Regions from separate parts of the Vibrio sp. PSi01 genome, predicted to be linked through region 3. Evidence: predicted binding sites of a transcription regulator. Region 3 holds the regulator's gene; each other region holds the start of a gene.
The links. Region 3 encodes PurR, which represses purine synthesis genes. Its sites were predicted from a motif close to TNANGNAAACGTTTNCNTNA; they were not measured.
Positions count from the first base shown of each region.

Region 1: the regulator PurR is predicted to act here: its motif matches at 2,282-2,301, upstream of ACFI6G_RS09620 (NCS2 family permease).
Region 2: the regulator PurR is predicted to act here: its motif matches at 2,038-2,057, upstream of purL (phosphoribosylformylglycinamidine synthase).
Region 4: the regulator PurR is predicted to act here: its motif matches at 2,154-2,173, upstream of ACFI6G_RS07370 (formate--tetrahydrofolate ligase).

Region 1 covers NZ_JBHNYN010000005.1:115,823-120,232, forward strand. Annotated here, with positions in the region: gene frsA (esterase FrsA) at 1-333, opposite strand, end outside; gene gpt (xanthine phosphoribosyltransferase) at 423-887, opposite strand; gene ACFI6G_RS09620 (NCS2 family permease) at 972-2,261, opposite strand; gene ACFI6G_RS09625 (aminoacyl-histidine dipeptidase) at 3,349-4,410, shown strand, end outside.
Region 2 covers NZ_JBHNYN010000008.1:107,235-111,644, forward strand. Annotated here, with positions in the region: gene mltF (membrane-bound lytic murein transglycosylase MltF) at 334-1,902, opposite strand; gene purL (phosphoribosylformylglycinamidine synthase) at 2,232-4,410, shown strand, end outside.
Region 3 covers NZ_JBHNYN010000003.1:361,160-365,569, reverse strand. Annotated here, with positions in the region: gene ACFI6G_RS06950 (TfoX/Sxy family DNA transformation protein) at 76-666, opposite strand; cyclic di-GMP riboswitch class I at 794-879, opposite strand; gene purR (HTH-type transcriptional repressor PurR) at 1,050-2,054, opposite strand; gene torD (molecular chaperone TorD) at 2,371-3,018, opposite strand; gene torR (two-component system response regulator TorR) at 3,306-4,019, shown strand; gene elyC (envelope biogenesis factor ElyC) at 4,160-4,410, opposite strand, start outside.
Region 4 covers NZ_JBHNYN010000004.1:35,736-40,145, forward strand. Annotated here, with positions in the region: gene ACFI6G_RS07365 (sensor domain-containing diguanylate cyclase) at 1-120, opposite strand, end outside; gene ACFI6G_RS07370 (formate--tetrahydrofolate ligase) at 375-2,123, opposite strand; gene ACFI6G_RS07375 (inosine/guanosine kinase) at 2,424-3,728, opposite strand; gene ACFI6G_RS07380 (CreA family protein) at 3,872-4,348, opposite strand.

The DNA of each region.
Region 1 (4,410 bases), on a different contig from region 3:
ATGCTGCATACCAAGCTTAGTCCACTCGTATGCCCAGTTACCGCTGCGATAACCCATGACGGTATCTAACCACTCGTCCGTCGTGCGAGAATTATCTGACGACGCAATTCGAGCTAACACCGCTTCTTGCTCTATTGGGTTAACGCCTTGCCATACCCACTGAAGACGCCTTAAATTTCGATACCATGATGAATTTTGCTGTTTACGCTTCTCATCCAATAGCTCTTCTGAGCTTGGCATGTAGCGCGTCAGCATTGAGGTTTCTTTAGCCTGCTTATGCTTTACAAACAAGGTTTCCGAAAGGTTCGAGCTCGTTTCTTCTGATTCAGACATAGGGACACTTAATAAGAAATGGTTGTCACTAATAATATAAAAAAAAATGACCCTATAAAGGGTCATTTCTCAAAAAACTAAGTTTACGCTTATTTTGACTTGCGATTTACTGGCTCAACGAAGCTTAAGCTAGTATCCCAAGGCTGCTCAATCCAAGTGTCTTGAGCGATATCAACGATGTACTCATCTAGTAAATGTGCGCCAGATGGTTTTGCACAAACTGCGATTAGTTTCGCTTTCGGGTACATTTCGCGAAGTTTACGTGCAGTGTCACCACTATCAACAAGGTCTTCAACGATAAGGAAGCCTTCGCCGTCACCCTCAGGTGCTTTAACTACCGTCATATCACGTTGGTGATCGTGGTCGTAGCTAGAAATACAAATCGTATCTACGTGACGAATACCTAGCTCACGGGCCAAGATTGCACCAGGAACTAAGCCACCACGGCTTACTGCCCAGATGCCTTTCCACTGTTCTGCTGGCATTTGCTTTTCTGCTAGTTGGCGGCAGTAAGTCTGCATGTTGTCCCAAGTGATAACGAATTTGTTGCTCATAGTATAAAACCTAATAATTTTGTCATGTTATTAGAGGCTATGCGAAACATAGCCTCTTCAACGATTAAGCAGAAATCTAGACGATTAAGCGAAAATATATTTAAGAATAAAGATAGCCGACATTACCCACACTGCAGGTGAAACGTCACGACCTTTACCACTTAGCAGCTTAATTGCAGCGTAAGCGATGAAACCTAGTGAGATACCCTCAGCAATAGAGTACGTCAGCGGCATTAGCAAACATGTTACCACGACTGGTGCAGCTTCCGTAAGATCACGCCAATCAATGCCAACTAGACCAGACATCATTAGAATTGCTACATAAAACAGCGCACCAGATGTTGCGTAAGCCGGGATCATGCCTGCAAGCGGCGAGAAGAAAAGAGCCAGTAAGAATAAGATACCAACAACAACTGCTGTTAGGCCGGTACGACCACCCTCAGCAACACCAGCAACACTTTCTACGTAAGAGGTTGTGTTTGATGTACCTAATAATGCACCGATAGACGTTGCTGTAGAGTCAGCGAGTAGTGCTTTATTCAAGCGTGGTAGTTTGCCGTCTTCTTTAATTAGGTTTGCTTTTGTTGCAACACCAACCAAAGTACCGGCAGTATCGAATAAATCGACAAACAAGAATGCAAATACCACTGAAATCATACCGATTTCGAATACAGCAGAGAAATCAAGCTGCATGAATGTAGGTGCTAGGCTTGGCGGTGTAGACATGATACCGCCATATTGAACGTCGCCAATTGCGATACCAATCGCTGTGATTGCTAAAATAGCAATCATTACTGCGCCTTTAACACCACGATGAACGAGAGCAATAGTAAGGAAAAAACCCAGTGCGCCTAGAATAGGAGCAACCGCGGTAATATCGCCCAGTGAAACCTTAGTTGCTGGGTTAGAAACCACGATGCCAGCATTGCTAAGTGCAATGAACGCTAAGAAAAGGCCTATACCTGCAGAGATACCAACACGCAGAGACATAGGGATCGAGTTAATAATCCATTCACGAATCTTAAAGATACTTAAGAAAATGAAGATTACGCCTGATACGAAAACTGCTGCCAGAGCAACTTGCCACGTATAACCCATACCCATTACAACAGCGTAGGTAAAGAATGCGTTCAACCCCATGCCTGGAGCTTGAGCAATTGGGTAGTTAGCAACAAAGCCCATAATGAAACAGCCAATAGCAGCCGCTAAACAGGTTGCTACAAATACAGCGCCATGGTCCATCCCAGCGTCAGCTAGAATCATTGGGTTTACAAAAATGATGTAAGCCATTGTTAGGAAGGTTGTTAGACCTGCGATGATTTCAGTGCGCACATTGGTGCCATTTTCACTGAGTTTGAATAGCTTTTCGAACATTATCGAATCCTATAAGGGTAAAAAGTAAACGGTTGCGTAATCGATTGGCTGTGGATTATAAAGTTATCAAATAACAAATTCCAGATAGAATTAAGGCTCTAATTAATATTTATCCGAATGGCGTATGAAACAAAGCGATTAAAAACATAAACTGAATAATTAAATAATCATTAAAAACAAAGATTTAAAACAAAACAAAACAAAAAAAACAACAATTATACTTGATTACTTTTTCGACCATCGATTATTTTCATTGAGAATCTAGCCATCAAATTCTCAAATGAAACCCACAAGAGTTGTGTATTTTTCAACAGGATTCGTAATAAGGCGTGAATTGATCGTTTGGCGTTTAAAAAATAACCGCAACGAATGACAGAGAAATAATGAATGAATGAAAGTGGTTGGGAACAAGATAGGCGATAAAGTAGCAGGCAAAAAAAACGCCACTCAAAAATGAGTGGCGGTAGAATCAGTCAACCAAAGGGTTGTAAAAGAATTCCAATATATAGGGGTGAACAAACTGTTCAAGTTACAAGCAGCTGGTATTAGTAACCAAAGCTTGTTGGGTATGCAAAGTTGCTAGTGTAAACAGAGCTGTTAAGCCAGAACATTGCAGATGGTAAACCTTTCATAACTATCACCTTAATAAATCAATAAAAACGAATTTGATTTCTCGGTTCCCTGGAGGCGATAAAACGGACTCATCCTTTGAGCATTTACTCTTCACTTAAGAAGTTGGTTATTAATATACCTCAAAGAAAAAAGATTACAAGTTTTTCCTGCTCCACATCACACTTTTAGCTGCTTATGGTTATTTTACAAACTAAATCTCGTAATTAAATTACACAACAGAACTAAATAAACGTTTGCCTGAATTAATTATAAGCATCAAGACACTTACTTATGATCAAATGAACAATCTAGCTTTCAAAATTTGAGGAGTCTGGGGCTTAGAAGCGCTACTCGTCAAAACGCGCAAGTGGTATGCTGTTGCCATCAAAACAGACCCATATTTTAGATTTTTGTTCTAACTTTCCATCCATCCAAATCCTAAATATATGGTTATCAAATAAAAAAGGAGTCATCCGTGTCTGAATTCCATTCTGAGATCAGTAAATTGTCCCCTGCCCCTATTTGGCAGTTTTTCGATAAGATTTGTTCAATCCCACACCCTTCAAAGCACGAAGAAGAGCTTGCTCAATACATTATTGCTTGGGCAACAGAGCAAGGCCTAGATGTGCGTCGCGATCCAACGGGCAACGTATTCATCAAGAAGCCAGCGACACAGGGCATGGAAAACAAGAAAGGTGTCGTGCTACAAGCTCACATCGATATGGTTCCACAAAAGAACGAAGACACAGTTCATGACTTCGCTAAAGACCCAATCCAACCGTACATTGATGGTGAATGGGTTACTGCAAAAGGCACAACACTTGGTGCCGACAATGGTATGGGCATGGCTTCTTGTTTGGCCGTTCTTGCTTCAAACGAAATCCAACACGGCCCTATCGAAGTTCTACTAACCGTAGATGAAGAAGCGGGTATGACTGGTGCTTTCGGTCTTGAAGCGGGTTGGTTAGAAGGCGATATCCTTCTTAATACCGATTCAGAGCAAGAAGGCGAAGTGTACATGGGTTGTGCTGGCGGTATCGACGGTGCAATGACTTTCGACATCACTCGTGATGCAGTCCCTGATAATTTCGTTACACGTAAGCTAACGCTAAAAGGCCTTAAAGGCGGTCACTCTGGTTGTGATATTCACACGGGTCGTGCAAACGCAAACAAATTACTTGCTCGTTTCCTAGCGGGTCACGCAAAAGATCTAGACCTTCGTATCATAGAGTTCAAAGGTGGTAGCCTTCGTAACGCTATCCCTCGTGAAGGCTTCGTAACGGTTGCAGTACCGGCTGAAAACCAAGAGAAACTGGCTTCGCTATACAACTACTACACTGAGCTTCTATCTACAGAGCTGGGTAAAATCGAAGACAGCATCGTAACATTCAACGAAGAAGTAACCGTTGAAATGGGTACTCTTACTCAAGCAGAACAAGCTCGCTTTATCGCGACACTTAACGCATGTCCAAACGGCGTGATTCGTATGAGTGACGAGATTGAAGGTGTTGTTGAAACGTCTCTAAACGTAGGTGTT
Region 2 (4,410 bases), on a different contig from region 3:
TTTGGACTAACGATTTAATTATAGTGTTATTCGTTTATTTGGCCTGTCGTACGCTTGGCTTACTTAGAAGAGCAGTTCTAGTCTAAAGCCAGCATCGAAGTTCAACAGAGCATAATCTTGATTGTGGTGTGCCGTTATAAGGTTCGATTGTTACTGCAATATGACATTCCTAATTTCACAACACAGTTTTATGGTGAGAATCCCCAGTTGCTTAGTTGCTTAGTTGCTTAGTTGCTAGTTACTTAGTTACTCAGTCAGAGATTCTGCTATTTTGCTTCTTATCTTGCAGACAATAAAAAAGAGCAATGCTAATTGGCATTGCTCTTTTGGATTTTACTGCAAGGATTCTGAACTGCTGACTGTCGGCTGAGCTGCGCTGATAGTCGATTCTGCACCTGAGATTTCTAGAGGTGGGATCACCACCAAATCTTCAAGGTTAGCCTCTTGTTCTTTATTTCGCTTATTTACATGACCAATAATGCTTTGGTAATAACGGCGAATGTTCTCTACGTAGTTCTTAGCTTCATCACCACGTGCATACCCGTACCGAGTTTGGCTGTAATATTTCTTTTGTCTTAGCAGAGGTAACCTATCTTTTACATCACCCCAAGCGTCAGGATCGCCACCTTGCGCTTTGGTTAAGCGACGAGCATCCATCATATGTCCGTAACCGACGTTATATGAGGCTAGGGCAAACCAGATTTTTTCGTGTTGGGTGATTGAGTCTGGAACTCGGTTAACGATACGACGCAAGTATTCAACACCACCTTGTACCGACTGTTTAGGGTCAAGACGGTTAGTCACGCCAACGCTTTTCGCTGTGGGTAGCGTCAGCATCATCATGCCACGTACACCGGTTGGTGAGCGAGCAACAGGATTCCAGTGTGACTCTTGGTATGCCAAAGCGGCAATCAAGCGCCAGTCAAACTCTTGAGAGTATTCCTGAAAGAGTGGCGACCATTTTGGCAGTTTGCTATCCAGTGCACGGATAAAGGCGCGAGTATCAACGTAATCAAAGGTACCAATGTGACCTATATACTTCTCTTCGAGTGATGCGAGCTCACCAGATTGTTTTAGGTTGCCGAAGAATTCAATCAGTAAAGCATACAGGCTTTCGTCTTCAGATTTCTGTAAGTACCAAGAGATAGGTTGGTCTTCTGTTAGCTCAAAAGCGAGAGCGACCTCTGGATACAAACGTTGCGCCAATGAAAGCTCAATTGAATCTGCAACGGTAAACAGTCGCTCTCCTGTCGAGACTTCTTTTAGTAGGTCGTTGACGTCCGCATTACCGACCGCATCGTAGGTAAAGTCATCATGTGTGTTCTGTAGCTGTTTTAGTGTTGGCTCGAAGTGTGAGTCTTTTACTACAACTAAAGAGGGGGTCAGTGTTTCGCTTGATGACGCCTCTTCTGATTCAGTTTGTGCTTTTTCAAACTCAGCCTGACGTTCATTTTCAAACTTGATCAGTTGCTCAAGGTTTCTTGGTCGCCACTGGCCTTTTTTGTACACGACTTGTTGGCTTACATAATAATAAGCTGGCGCAGCGCGATAAGCGCGTGTCAGGTTACTATTTTGCGTTAACCCAGTTGCGATAAGATCGATTTCGCCTTTCTGTAACGCTGGGAATAGGCCGGATAAACGGTAAGCGGGTTTAACCTCAAGCTTTACACCAAGCTCTTGCGCAAACTCACGAGCTAATTCGTAATCCAAGCCTGCTGGGCCATCTGGACCGATGTAATAAGAGAGTTGGTTATTCAAGGTGCCGACACGAAGAACGCCACGGTCTCGTATCTGCTCAAGAACACTTTTAGGTTCAGATTCAATCTGGCATCCCGCTAACCCAAACAGAGCGATAGCGATCAGAAGGAATTTAGACGAAAAGATGAGCGTAAATTTAGGCATCAAAATGAAATCTCAAAAAGTAGAAGCTCCTTTATACCAAACCCCGCAAGACTGGCAAAGCTGCTTTAATTAAACAGTTGTAAAAGTGCTGATAAATGCAGCAAAAGTTCCATTTGAGCAGAAAGATAAAAAAAATAACGCAAACGGTTGCTTTTGGTGTTACGTCACAAAAAGAAATGCTTTATAATGCGCTCGCATTGAAGAGGTGGGATCGGCATAGGTTTGGCAACCTTCGGGAATAGCTTCGAAGAAAACAGTTAGGTTGTTCCTATAACCCACTGAATTTATTCCAATACTACCTTAATCAACTGCATAAGAGACCTAAGCACATGAGAATTTTGCGTGGCTCCCCAGCTCTATCTGAGTTTCGTGTTAACAAGCTTTTAGAGCTTTGTCGTGAATTAAGCTTACCTGTAACAGGTATTTACGCTGAGTTTGCCCACTTTGCTGATCTAACGGCAGACCTAGACGAGTCTGAAGTTGAGAAGCTAGAAAAGCTACTGACTTACGGTCCAACGATTGAAGAGCATGAGCCTGAAGGTTTATTGCTGCTTGCAACGCCACGCCCAGGCACTATCTCGCCTTGGTCTTCAAAATCAACAGATATCGCACATAACTGCGGACTGGCTAAAGTGTCACGTCTAGAGCGCGGTACTGCTTTCTACATTGAAACCTCTTCTGAACTTTCTGAGCTTCAACTTGTTGAGCTGAAAGCAATCCTGCACGACCGTATGATGGAAGTGGTTTTCACTGACTTCGAATCAGCGGCTGCACTATTTACAGTTGCTGAGCCTGCTCCATATGCGGAAGTTGACCTATTAACTGGTGGGCGTAAAGCGCTTGAAGAAGCAAACGTTATCCTAGGTCTAGCACTTGCAGAAGATGAGATTGATTACCTTCTTGAAAGCTTTACTGAAAAGCTAGGTCGTAACCCGACTGACATCGAGCTAATGATGTTTGCACAAGCGAACTCAGAGCACTGTCGTCACAAGATCTTTAACGCTGATTGGACTATCGATGGCGTTAAGCAAGAAAAATCATTGTTCAAGATGATTAAGAACACCTTTGAAACGACACCAGAACACGTTCTGTCTGCTTATAAAGATAACGCAGCAGTAATGACCGGTTCTGAAGTGGGTCGTTTCTTCCCAGATCCAGAAACTCGCCAATACAACTACCACCAAGAAAAAACACACATCTTGATGAAAGTTGAAACGCATAACCACCCAACGGCAATCTCTCCATGGCCGGGCGCATCAACAGGTTCAGGCGGCGAAATCCGTGATGAAGGCGCAACCGGTATTGGTGGTAAGCCAAAAGCTGGCCTTGTTGCTTTCTCTGTATCTAACCTTAAGATCCCGAACTTCGTTCAACCTTGGGAAACTGACTTTGGTAAGCCGAGCCGTATCGTTACTGCTTTGGATATCATGCTTGAAGGTCCTCTTGGTGGCGCAGCATTCAACAACGAATTTGGTCGTCCAAACCTATTAGGTTACTTCCGTACATACGAAGAGAAAGTAAATTCTCACGCCGGCGAAGAAGTGCGTGGGTACCATAAACCAATCATGCTTGCTGGTGGTCTAGGCAACATTCGTGATGATCATGTTCAGAAGAAAGAGATCCCAGTAGGTGCAAGCCTAATCGTTCTTGGTGGTCCAGCAATGAACATCGGCCTTGGTGGCGGTGCTGCATCTTCAATGGATTCGGGTTCATCTTCTGAAGACCTAGATTTCGCTTCTGTACAACGTGAAAACCCAGAGATGGAACGTCGTTGTCAGGAAGTTATCGACCGTTGTTGGCAGCTTGGTGATGCGAACCCAATCGCATTCATCCACGATGTGGGCGCGGGCGGTATCTCGAATGCTCTTCCTGAGCTAGTCGACGACGGCGAGCGTGGCGGTATCTTTAATCTACGTGACGTACCAAACGATGAGCCGGGCATGAGCCCACTTGAGATCTGGTGTAACGAATCTCAAGAGCGTTACGTTATGGCGGTTGCTGATAAAGACATGGCAACGTTCGACGCGATTTGTAAACGTGAACGCGCACCATATGCAGTGGTTGGTAAGGCAACAGAAGAGCGTGATCTGAAACTAGAAGATTCACACTTCGACAACACGCCAATCGACATGCCTATGGACATCCTATTAGGTAAAACACCTAAGATGCACCGTGACGCGAAGACGCTAAAAGCAAACAATCCTGCGATTGACCGTTCTGGTATCGAACTAAACGAAGCGGTTGACCGTATTCTTCGCCTACCAACAGTGGCAGAGAAAACATTCCTAATCACTATCGGTGACCGCTCGGTAACGGGTCTTGTAGCTCGTGACCAAATGGTTGGCCCATGGCAGGTTCCAGTTGCTAACTGTGCGGTAACGGCAGCAAGTTACGACTCTTACCACGGTGAGGCGATGTCTCTTGGTGAGCGTACGCCAGTTGCACTACTTGATTTCGGCGCGTCAGCTCGTCTAGCGGTTGGTGAAGCAATCACTAACATTGCAGCGA
Region 3 (4,410 bases):
TAGATTAACTTTCAACAGATATAAAAAAAAGCCGCATAAATGCGGCTTAGTTATGTGTAGTTTTAACTGATAATGTTAATTTACGCGACTGATAAGCTCTTCGCGACGCTGCTGCGGTATAACAGACCAATGTGTACCATTAATCGCACCTTCTAGCGCCCAAAGTAACTCGATACTGACAGAGGACGCGTGAGATTCCTTGATGGCGTTAAACGCGTTTACAGAGCCAGATTCATATAAACGTTCTACGGAATCTATCCCAGCCTTTTTCAACATGCGCTCGGTAGCAAGTCGAAGGTTAGGAAGGTCTTTTAATCGAGTTGGTTTAGCAGAAGACTGTTCAGCTTTTTCATCTTTAGCAAAACCCAAAGACGTAGTCGCAAGCTGCAAGATTTTTTCTTGATCCTGCCACAGGCCTTCAGGCAAAGCGAAATATTTAGTAACAACAGGGAAGCCACGTTTTTTGTAAACGTAAGGTTGAAACCCTTGTTGTTCAAATTGTTTTGTTGTGCATTTGTCCGCTCGTATATGCAACTGGTCATTTACAACCAGAGCAAACATCGTGTCATCGGCAAAAAGACCGAAGCCACCAAACATTGAACGTGATTTTATTTTTCCTAGGGACTCAAATAACTTCATTGAGTCCTTTAGTATCGGTTTATCCATGTTATTTATCTCGGTGTATTTGAACTACGCCACCAAATAAGCAGGTCCGAGAGATTAGCAAAATGTTGCAACTAAATTGTCAATAAGCCGTAAATTACTAAATTATTAGTAACCACTGCATTTTGCCATCGGTAACCCCGCTACCATACCAACGAGTGGTTTAGGCCGGAAGCTTTGCGTCTCACTCTTTCGAGTGGTTTGCCCTGTGCGTGACTGATTAAATAGAATAAAGTTTTTGTTGAATGAAGCTCACACTTGTTATTTCAAAATGTGATATTGCTTCAATTAATGATCTTGCTGTTATGATACCAGGTTCATTAATGTTGTTGATAAAAAAAGCGCACCTAAAGGTGCGCTTGATTAGAATAAACTGAATTTATCAATTAATTTAACGTTTTAACTGTACTTCGTTCAACAATTTCAGGGTGCATTTCGAAAACGCGTTTTTCATGATCTTTATCTTTGATGCGTTCTAACAAAATTTCGAATGCATTTTTACCAACACGACGCTTCGGTTGGTGAACCGTGGTCAATGGTGGGGAGAAATATTCAGCGAGTTCGATGTTATCGTAACCAATAACTGATATATCTTCAGGAATGCGAATTCCTTTTTCTTGTAATCGACTCATCAAACCTAGTGCCATGGTGTCGTTGAAACAGAACACTGCCGTTGGGCGATCTTTCATCTCAACAATCTTATCTGCTGCTATAACAGCAGTATCACATTCAAAGTTACCTTCAATGATCAAGCGTTCGTCAGTGGCAATATTAGCTTCGTCAAATGCACGTTTGTATCCTGCGATACGTTCAACACAGGCTGCTTTATCTAAGTGGCCACTTAAACAAGCAATCTTAGAGTGACCGCGTTCAATAAGGTACTTGGTCGCTAGGTAGCCACCTTCTTCAGAGTTATCAATGATCTTGTCGGCTTGAGAGCTCTCAGGACCCCAGTCCATCACTACTTTAGGAATGTCAGCGTGACGGTCTAACATTTCTCTTAGTTCTTCAGTTAGGTCTGAACACATAACCAAGATGCCATCTACACGCTTCTCTGCAAGCATTCGAATGTAATCACGTTGCTTCTCATAAATACCGCCTGTGTTACACAAAATCAAAGTGTAGCCTTGACGGTAGCAGTAGCTCTCTACGCCATCGATAACCTCAGAGAAGAATAGGTTGGTTGACTGAGTTACTAGCATGCCGATAGTGCGTGTTGTATTACATTTCAAACTACGAGCAACAGCACTCGGTGCATAGTTTAGTTCGTCTACGGCTTTGTTTACTTTTTCTTGAGTCGCTTCTGCGACAAAACGTGTTTTGTTGATTACGTGAGAAACGGTTGTTGTTGATACGCCTGCTAAGCGAGCGACATCTTTTATAGTGGCCATGGTTTTATCCTATTAGAAGCTACTTTCCCAAAGTACGGAATAAAGTAGCCGTTAAGCTACTTAACTAAGAGCTTAAATTTGTAGGGCTCTTTGGGTACTAAAGTGCTAAAAAACAAAAAACCGCTATTGAGCGGCTTGTCTTAACACCGAAATGCTTTGAACTTAAATAAGCTTAGCATTTCGTGAATGTTTCATATTTTATCGTTTGCGGTCACAATTTTAGACTGACTAGAAATTACTCGCAATATAATTCACCCAGAAATCCGGGTGAATTGTCACATTCTACTGAATTTATTTACCTAGTCGTTGGGCGAACTTATTCACCAGCTAAATATTGAGTGTCTAAATTGCAAAATGCGAGTAGCAAAGACGAGACCGAAGCGTAGAAACCAAACTGGTCAACGTCATGACATTTCACATTAAACTTTGGCAACCAAGTAAGTAGTTGCTGATCGATAAACTGCTGTTGAATGACGAACGATTTCTCTAATTCTTCTTCAAGCTCAGTTTCATTTGAACGGATGATTAGATTGCCAAGGAAGTCGAGTTCGATAGCAATGTGATCTGCAGGTTCTTTTAAGTCTTGGTTCACGATTAAGTTGTGCTTAGCCATGATGTCTTCCATGTCTTTAGCTGGCTTATCGTTTAATAGACCTGTTTCGCCGATGTACATTGAAGCGTAAGGTAAAGCACCATGTTTGTCTGTCTTCAAGAAAAGGTCGCAGAAGTCAGCAGACAGTTCCAGTTGGGCATCTTCACGTGTTTGTAGACGGTTCAATGCGTCTACAAGCTTATCAATCGAAGGCTTTAGAGCTTCATTCGAACCTAAACCAGAAAGGAAAGAACGAATTTCAACAGAGTGGTAGTGATCGAGTTCTTCTTGAGTGAGCTCTTTGGCGAATAAGCTTGATAACCACCAGTAAATTTCTGCTCTTTGCTCGTTGAATGCTTTCGTATCTTTCATTTCATAGATCCTGATTTAGTCTTGTGATGTTTATATACCCAGCGCCGTTAAGTCATTTGGGTACAAGCACACCAAGGCTGAATAACAAGGTTATTTGCTAAGCGCAAAGTGACTCGTTCGTAGTAATGCCTATATTGAATTGCGATGGACGATAAATAGCAAGGTTTAAGATTGTCTTGTATCAAAAAAAATCCATGTTTCTGGCTTTTATCTTCAGTACCACTAGAATTGTTACTAGTCATGAATAGAATAGTCATTGAAACTATTAAATAAGAAAAGTGGTGTAGATGAGCTATCACGTATTGGTCGTAGAAGATGATGTGGTAACCCGCAGTAAACTGGTTGGATATTTCCAGAACGAAGGTTACACAGTGAGTGAAGCTGAGAGCGGCGCTCAGATGAGAAACGTGTTGGAAGAAAACAACGTTGATCTCATTATGCTGGACATCAACTTACCAGGCGAAGATGGATTGATGCTAACTCGCGAATTACGCAGTCAATCAGACATTGGAATTATTTTAGTTACTGGACGCACGGATAGCATCGACAAAATCGTAGGCCTTGAAATGGGCGCAGACGATTATGTTACTAAACCCTTCGAACTTCGCGAATTATTGGTTCGAGTTAAAAACTTACTTTGGCGTATTGCTGCTGCTCGTAGAACAGCGACGGGAGTGGTGGAACAAGCAGAAGATGAGTCTGTTGTTCGTTTTGGTGAGTGGACGTTTGATATTCCTCGCCGAGCGCTAAGCAAAAATGGTGAGCCGGTTAAACTGACTAAGGCTGAGTATGAGTTGCTAGTCGCACTCTCTTCTTACCCTAACCAAGTATTAAGTCGCGAACGTATTTTGAACATGATTAGCCACCGAGTGGATGCGCCTAATGATCGCACTATCGATGTGTTAATTCGTCGTATGCGCGCAAAAATGGAGTTTGATCCCAAGAACCCACAGATTTTTGTGACGGTTCACGGTGAAGGTTACATGTTCGCTGGTGACTAAACCCTTCGGGCGTTTTAATCAGTAAAAAAAGACAACTAGCGTAAAAAAGCCGAGACATCATTGATGGTTCGGCTTTTTATTTCTTGCCATACTATTGGTTATTGCTAACCATCCGAAAATTAATAGATATCGATTTGAGACTAGGCCGCAGAAACGACGCCATTATCTTCTTCTAAAATAGAAGGCTCAGGGACAACGATAGGCTCTTCAACATTATCATTACTCGTGTCTAGCCAATCGCGCAGGCTTTGCCAAACTAACCCCATGGTTTCGTGCCAATAACGTTCGGTCTGCTCAAGGTATAGCGCTTTAGGCATGTACTTATCCCAAGGCTCTACAATGCCTTCTTGTGCAAGGTAGTTGGTTGGTGCCGCTAATGGTTTCATACCCG
Region 4 (4,410 bases), on a different contig from region 3:
TAACGCGTGCTGAGCCTCGACCCTATCAAGCTCGGAGTTAATATAGAGGGCAGGGACTAATCCTAGCGCAAATAAGGTGCACAGAAATTGACTGATTAGCTTTTTTATACTTGTATTCATCGCTGTCCTTAAAGAATCAGCGCAATACTATATATTTTATAGGGTTTTTAATGTGATCTTGACCCAGAACTTAAAACAAGATTTGCATATTATTATGGTTTTAGTGCAACTTTTTGCAATTGGGGTTGCTAATTGATTGATTAAGTAATAATAAACAACGCTAAATGATGCCTACTCGTAACAGGCTAATTCGTTAGATGGCGAGTAGGCAAATCGTTGGTGAGCTTCTCAATTGAACTAAGATATTGTATTGATTAACTTAACCCGATGATGTCCCCTTTGTCATCAATATCCAACGACATAAATGCAGGTTTATCAGGTAACCCAGGCATGGTCATCACATTGCCACACAAAGCATAAATAAAGCCCGCACCAGCACACAGTTTTAATTCTCTAATAGGAACGTCAAAATGAGCCGGCGCTCCTTTTATGTGTGCTTCTGTCGAGATAGACAACGGCGTTTTTGCCAAGCAAACCGATAGGCCGTTAAAGCCGTGTTTGTTAAATTCCTCAAGCTGTTGTTTCGCAAGATCTGATAATGTAATGCTTGATGCCCTGTAGCCAACTTCAGCAACTGCCATCAGTTTCTCTTCCAAACTCTGTTCAGATTGATACAACGGCTTGAACTCATTGTTATCTTGGCAAGCTTTTACGACGGCATGCGCTAGTTGAGTGGCACCTTCACCGCCTTTGCCAAATGCTTCGCTTATTTCAACGCGAACACTTGGGTCAAAATCGATGATCATCTGTTTTAAAGCGTTTAGCTCTTGAATTGAGTCTTGTGGGAAGCGGTTGATTGCAATGACAATAGATACACCGTACTGTTTGACATTGTTGATATGCCATTTAAGGTTTTCAAAGCCTGCTATCAGCGAGTCTTGGTCATCACTAAAAATTGAATCTGGTAAGGGATTCCCCGGTCTTAAATCGTATAATCCAGAGTTCGCCTTTAAGCCGCGTAATGTTGCAACGACAACTGCGCAGTCAGGTTTCTTGTTCGACGCCTTCACTTTTATGTTGCACGCTTTTTCAAAGCCCATATCTGAGCCGAACCCACCTTCAGTTACAACAAAGTCACTAAGCTTCAATGCTATTTTATCGGCAATGATGGATGAGTTGCCATGTGCAATGTTTGCGAATGGCCCAGCGTGAATTAACGTAGGAACGCCTTCAAGGGTTTGCATCAATGTAGGCTCGATAGAATCTTTCATTGTTACGGTCATCGCCCCTGCAACGCTGAAGTCATCTGCCGTTAGCGGTAAGCCGTGCTGGTTATACGCAAGTACCACTCGACCGATACGTTTACGCAAGTCTTGAAGGTTATTCGCCAATGCGAGTATTGCCATTAACTCTGAAGCTGCTGAGATATCAAATCCGTCTTCACGCTCAAAGCCATTAATCGTTTTACCGGCTTCATTTTTTCCAACGGTGAGCATACGAAGTGCGCGGTCATTGTGATCGAGCACACGACGCCACACGATTCTGTTGGGATCGATATCTAAGGCTTTTAAGCCAGAGCGCGCTTCAAAAGCTCCTAAACCTTCACGTTGCTCGTGATACAAACGTGCGTCAATCGCGGCAGATGCGAGGTTGTGAGCAGCTGTTACAGCATGAATATCGCCAGTCAGATGCAGGTTTAATTGTTCCATTGGGGCTACTTGAGAATATCCACCGCCTGCAGCACCGCCTTTAACGCCGAATACTGGGCCCATTGAAGGCTGACGAATACAGGCCATTGCCGATTGGTTAATCTTAGCGAGCCCTTGTGCTAGTCCGATTGTGGTAACGGTTTTACCTTCACCGAGCGGCGTCGGAGTAATCGCTGTTACGACAACCAACTTACCATCTTGTTGGTTAGCGAGACGCTCCAGTGACGTTAGAGACACCTTTGACTTATATTGCCCTAGTGGCTGGTGTTCGTTATTTTGTAAGCCAGCGTGTTTGGCAACCTCACTGATGTTTTTAAGGGGAGTTGAGCGACAAATATCAATATCAGATAGCATATTTGATCCTTATATCAGAACCGAAAGGTGGTACGTAAACGTTTGCGTGGCGATAGTACTGTATAAATTTGCCAAGTAAAGGCAAACCACACGAATTATGTGCTGGAAGATAACAGATCTAAAGAGTCATTGCGCGAGATCAAATCTTAAACGAGCAAAATATTCGATTTGATTACCTTCGGTTGTACTTACATTATCGTTTGATACAAAAAGGGCTGCATATAGCAGCCCTTTTAGTTCTGGAAAGTCTCACCAGCTAATAAAGCTAATTAGTTAATCATCTAATTAGCTAAAGCCTGATTAACGATCCCAGTATGTTTCTTCTAAACTATCTTCGCGTTCTGGTAGCGCACGAGAAAGGCGAGGAGAGTGCTGAGTCAACACTTCGTAGCTTACACGGTTTGCGTACTTACAAATTTGGGACAATGACGAGTACGTTAGGCACGTGTATTCATGTTTTTCTGAGTTCGGCACGTTCACGTGGTGGTAGCTGTTCGCTGCCATATCGTGTAATAGAGCAGAAAGCGCGCCATCGCCAGCACCGTTGGTGTTTTTAATCTCTAGTGGACCACCTAAGTAAGGGCCGATGTGAGAGTATACTTTCACTGGGTCTTGGCAGTCTTGCTTACGCATTGCACGGCTGAATTCATACTTATTGAACTCTGGGATGTTACCTGGTAACAATGGCAGAGTCGTTTCACGCTTCGCTAATTCGTCTGTGTAGCCAGCCATGTAAAGACCGATTGGGCCAGCAGTACATAGCACTAGGTCTACCCATTCAAGTGCTTTATTAGCCGCAAGTAGAGGATCTTTCTCGCCAGTTAGAGCTTCACCCTCATCTTCGTTCATCGCAACGATAGTAACGTTTTCTTTTAGGTATTCTTGCCACCATTCAGCATTTCCTTCGATCACGTATTTAGTACCAAGTGTGAGTACAACAGGCACATTGTGCGCTTTCGCGTATTCAATTGCTTTTTGCACGGCTTTTGGCATTGGATCTTCTGGCTTACCGCGCATTAAGTATGAAGAGACGACTAACGCTGAGGCCTTTTCGAAAACCTGCTCAGGAATGCTTTCAGGAAGCAGTTGATTCATGTGTCCTTCGTTGATCGCGAATGTACGTTCGCCATCTTCGGTAATGAGCGTATAACAACGACCAATAGGACCATCAACAGTTTGTAGGTGGTTTAAGTTCATACGAGAAGAAGTGCGGCATAGGTAACGATAACCAAATGAGCCAACTTCAATTTTCTTAGACATGACGCCAAGCAGAACAGATTTGCTGTCTGCGAGTACGGAATAATTGTGCAGTGTATTACCAATAGTATCGCCAGGGTATTGATGTGTGATCAAACCGCGCTCAACTAACTCTTCATATAGCGCATCTGCTTTACTTTCTTCCAATACTAGCGAGTGACCTTTACTCAGCTCGTATTTTTCTAAGAACGCGTTATCAACACGGGCTTCGATATCAACAATCGTTTGACCAACACCGACAATTGTTGCGCGGTGTAGCTTGGGTGTTTGTTGAATTTGGTTGACCAACGGATCACGTGCGTGAGTTGGAAAGTAGTGCTTAGATTTACGCTGTCCAGGAAACTTCATATGAAAAATACAGTGAAAAAATTTTGCCGCATGATATCACATTTTATTTCTGTTTCTTTCATTTTTATTACATTTTGAATCACCTGTACAATGTCTGTACAGGTGATTCGCTTGACTATTTACGTAAGACTATTCGCTTGTCGCTATTCTGTTGGTACTAACGTTGCGGGATCAACGTAAGCCTTTGTACCCCATAGCGGAACAGTTGAAAGGCTGTGTTTGAAGCTACCTTCTGTTTCCTTTGTAGTGTAAGACAAGTAGAGCAGTGATTGATTCTCTGCATCGTAAATACGGCGAACCTTCATTGTCTTGAAGAAAATACTCTTTGATTTCTTAAATACCACTTCGCCTGACTTGCTTTTGTCAATTTGATCAATCATTTCTGGTGTGATTTCACCTGTTTGACGACAAGAAATAGAGCTATCACTTGGATCAGAAAGGCTGAGGTTTGCCTCTATTGATGCGATATGGCAAGTCACACCTGCGATCTTATCGTCATCTAAAGAAGACATCTTGATATCTTTCATTGTGAAGAAACCCAGTGAGACGTCGCCAACCTCGTTGTCCGAACAGCCAGTTAACATTGCGATGATACCTGCTGTTATTAAGGCTTTTTTCATAAGAAGTCCTTTTTATTTATATAGTTCTGTTTACTATAAGGATATTGAAAGCTTGAATACGA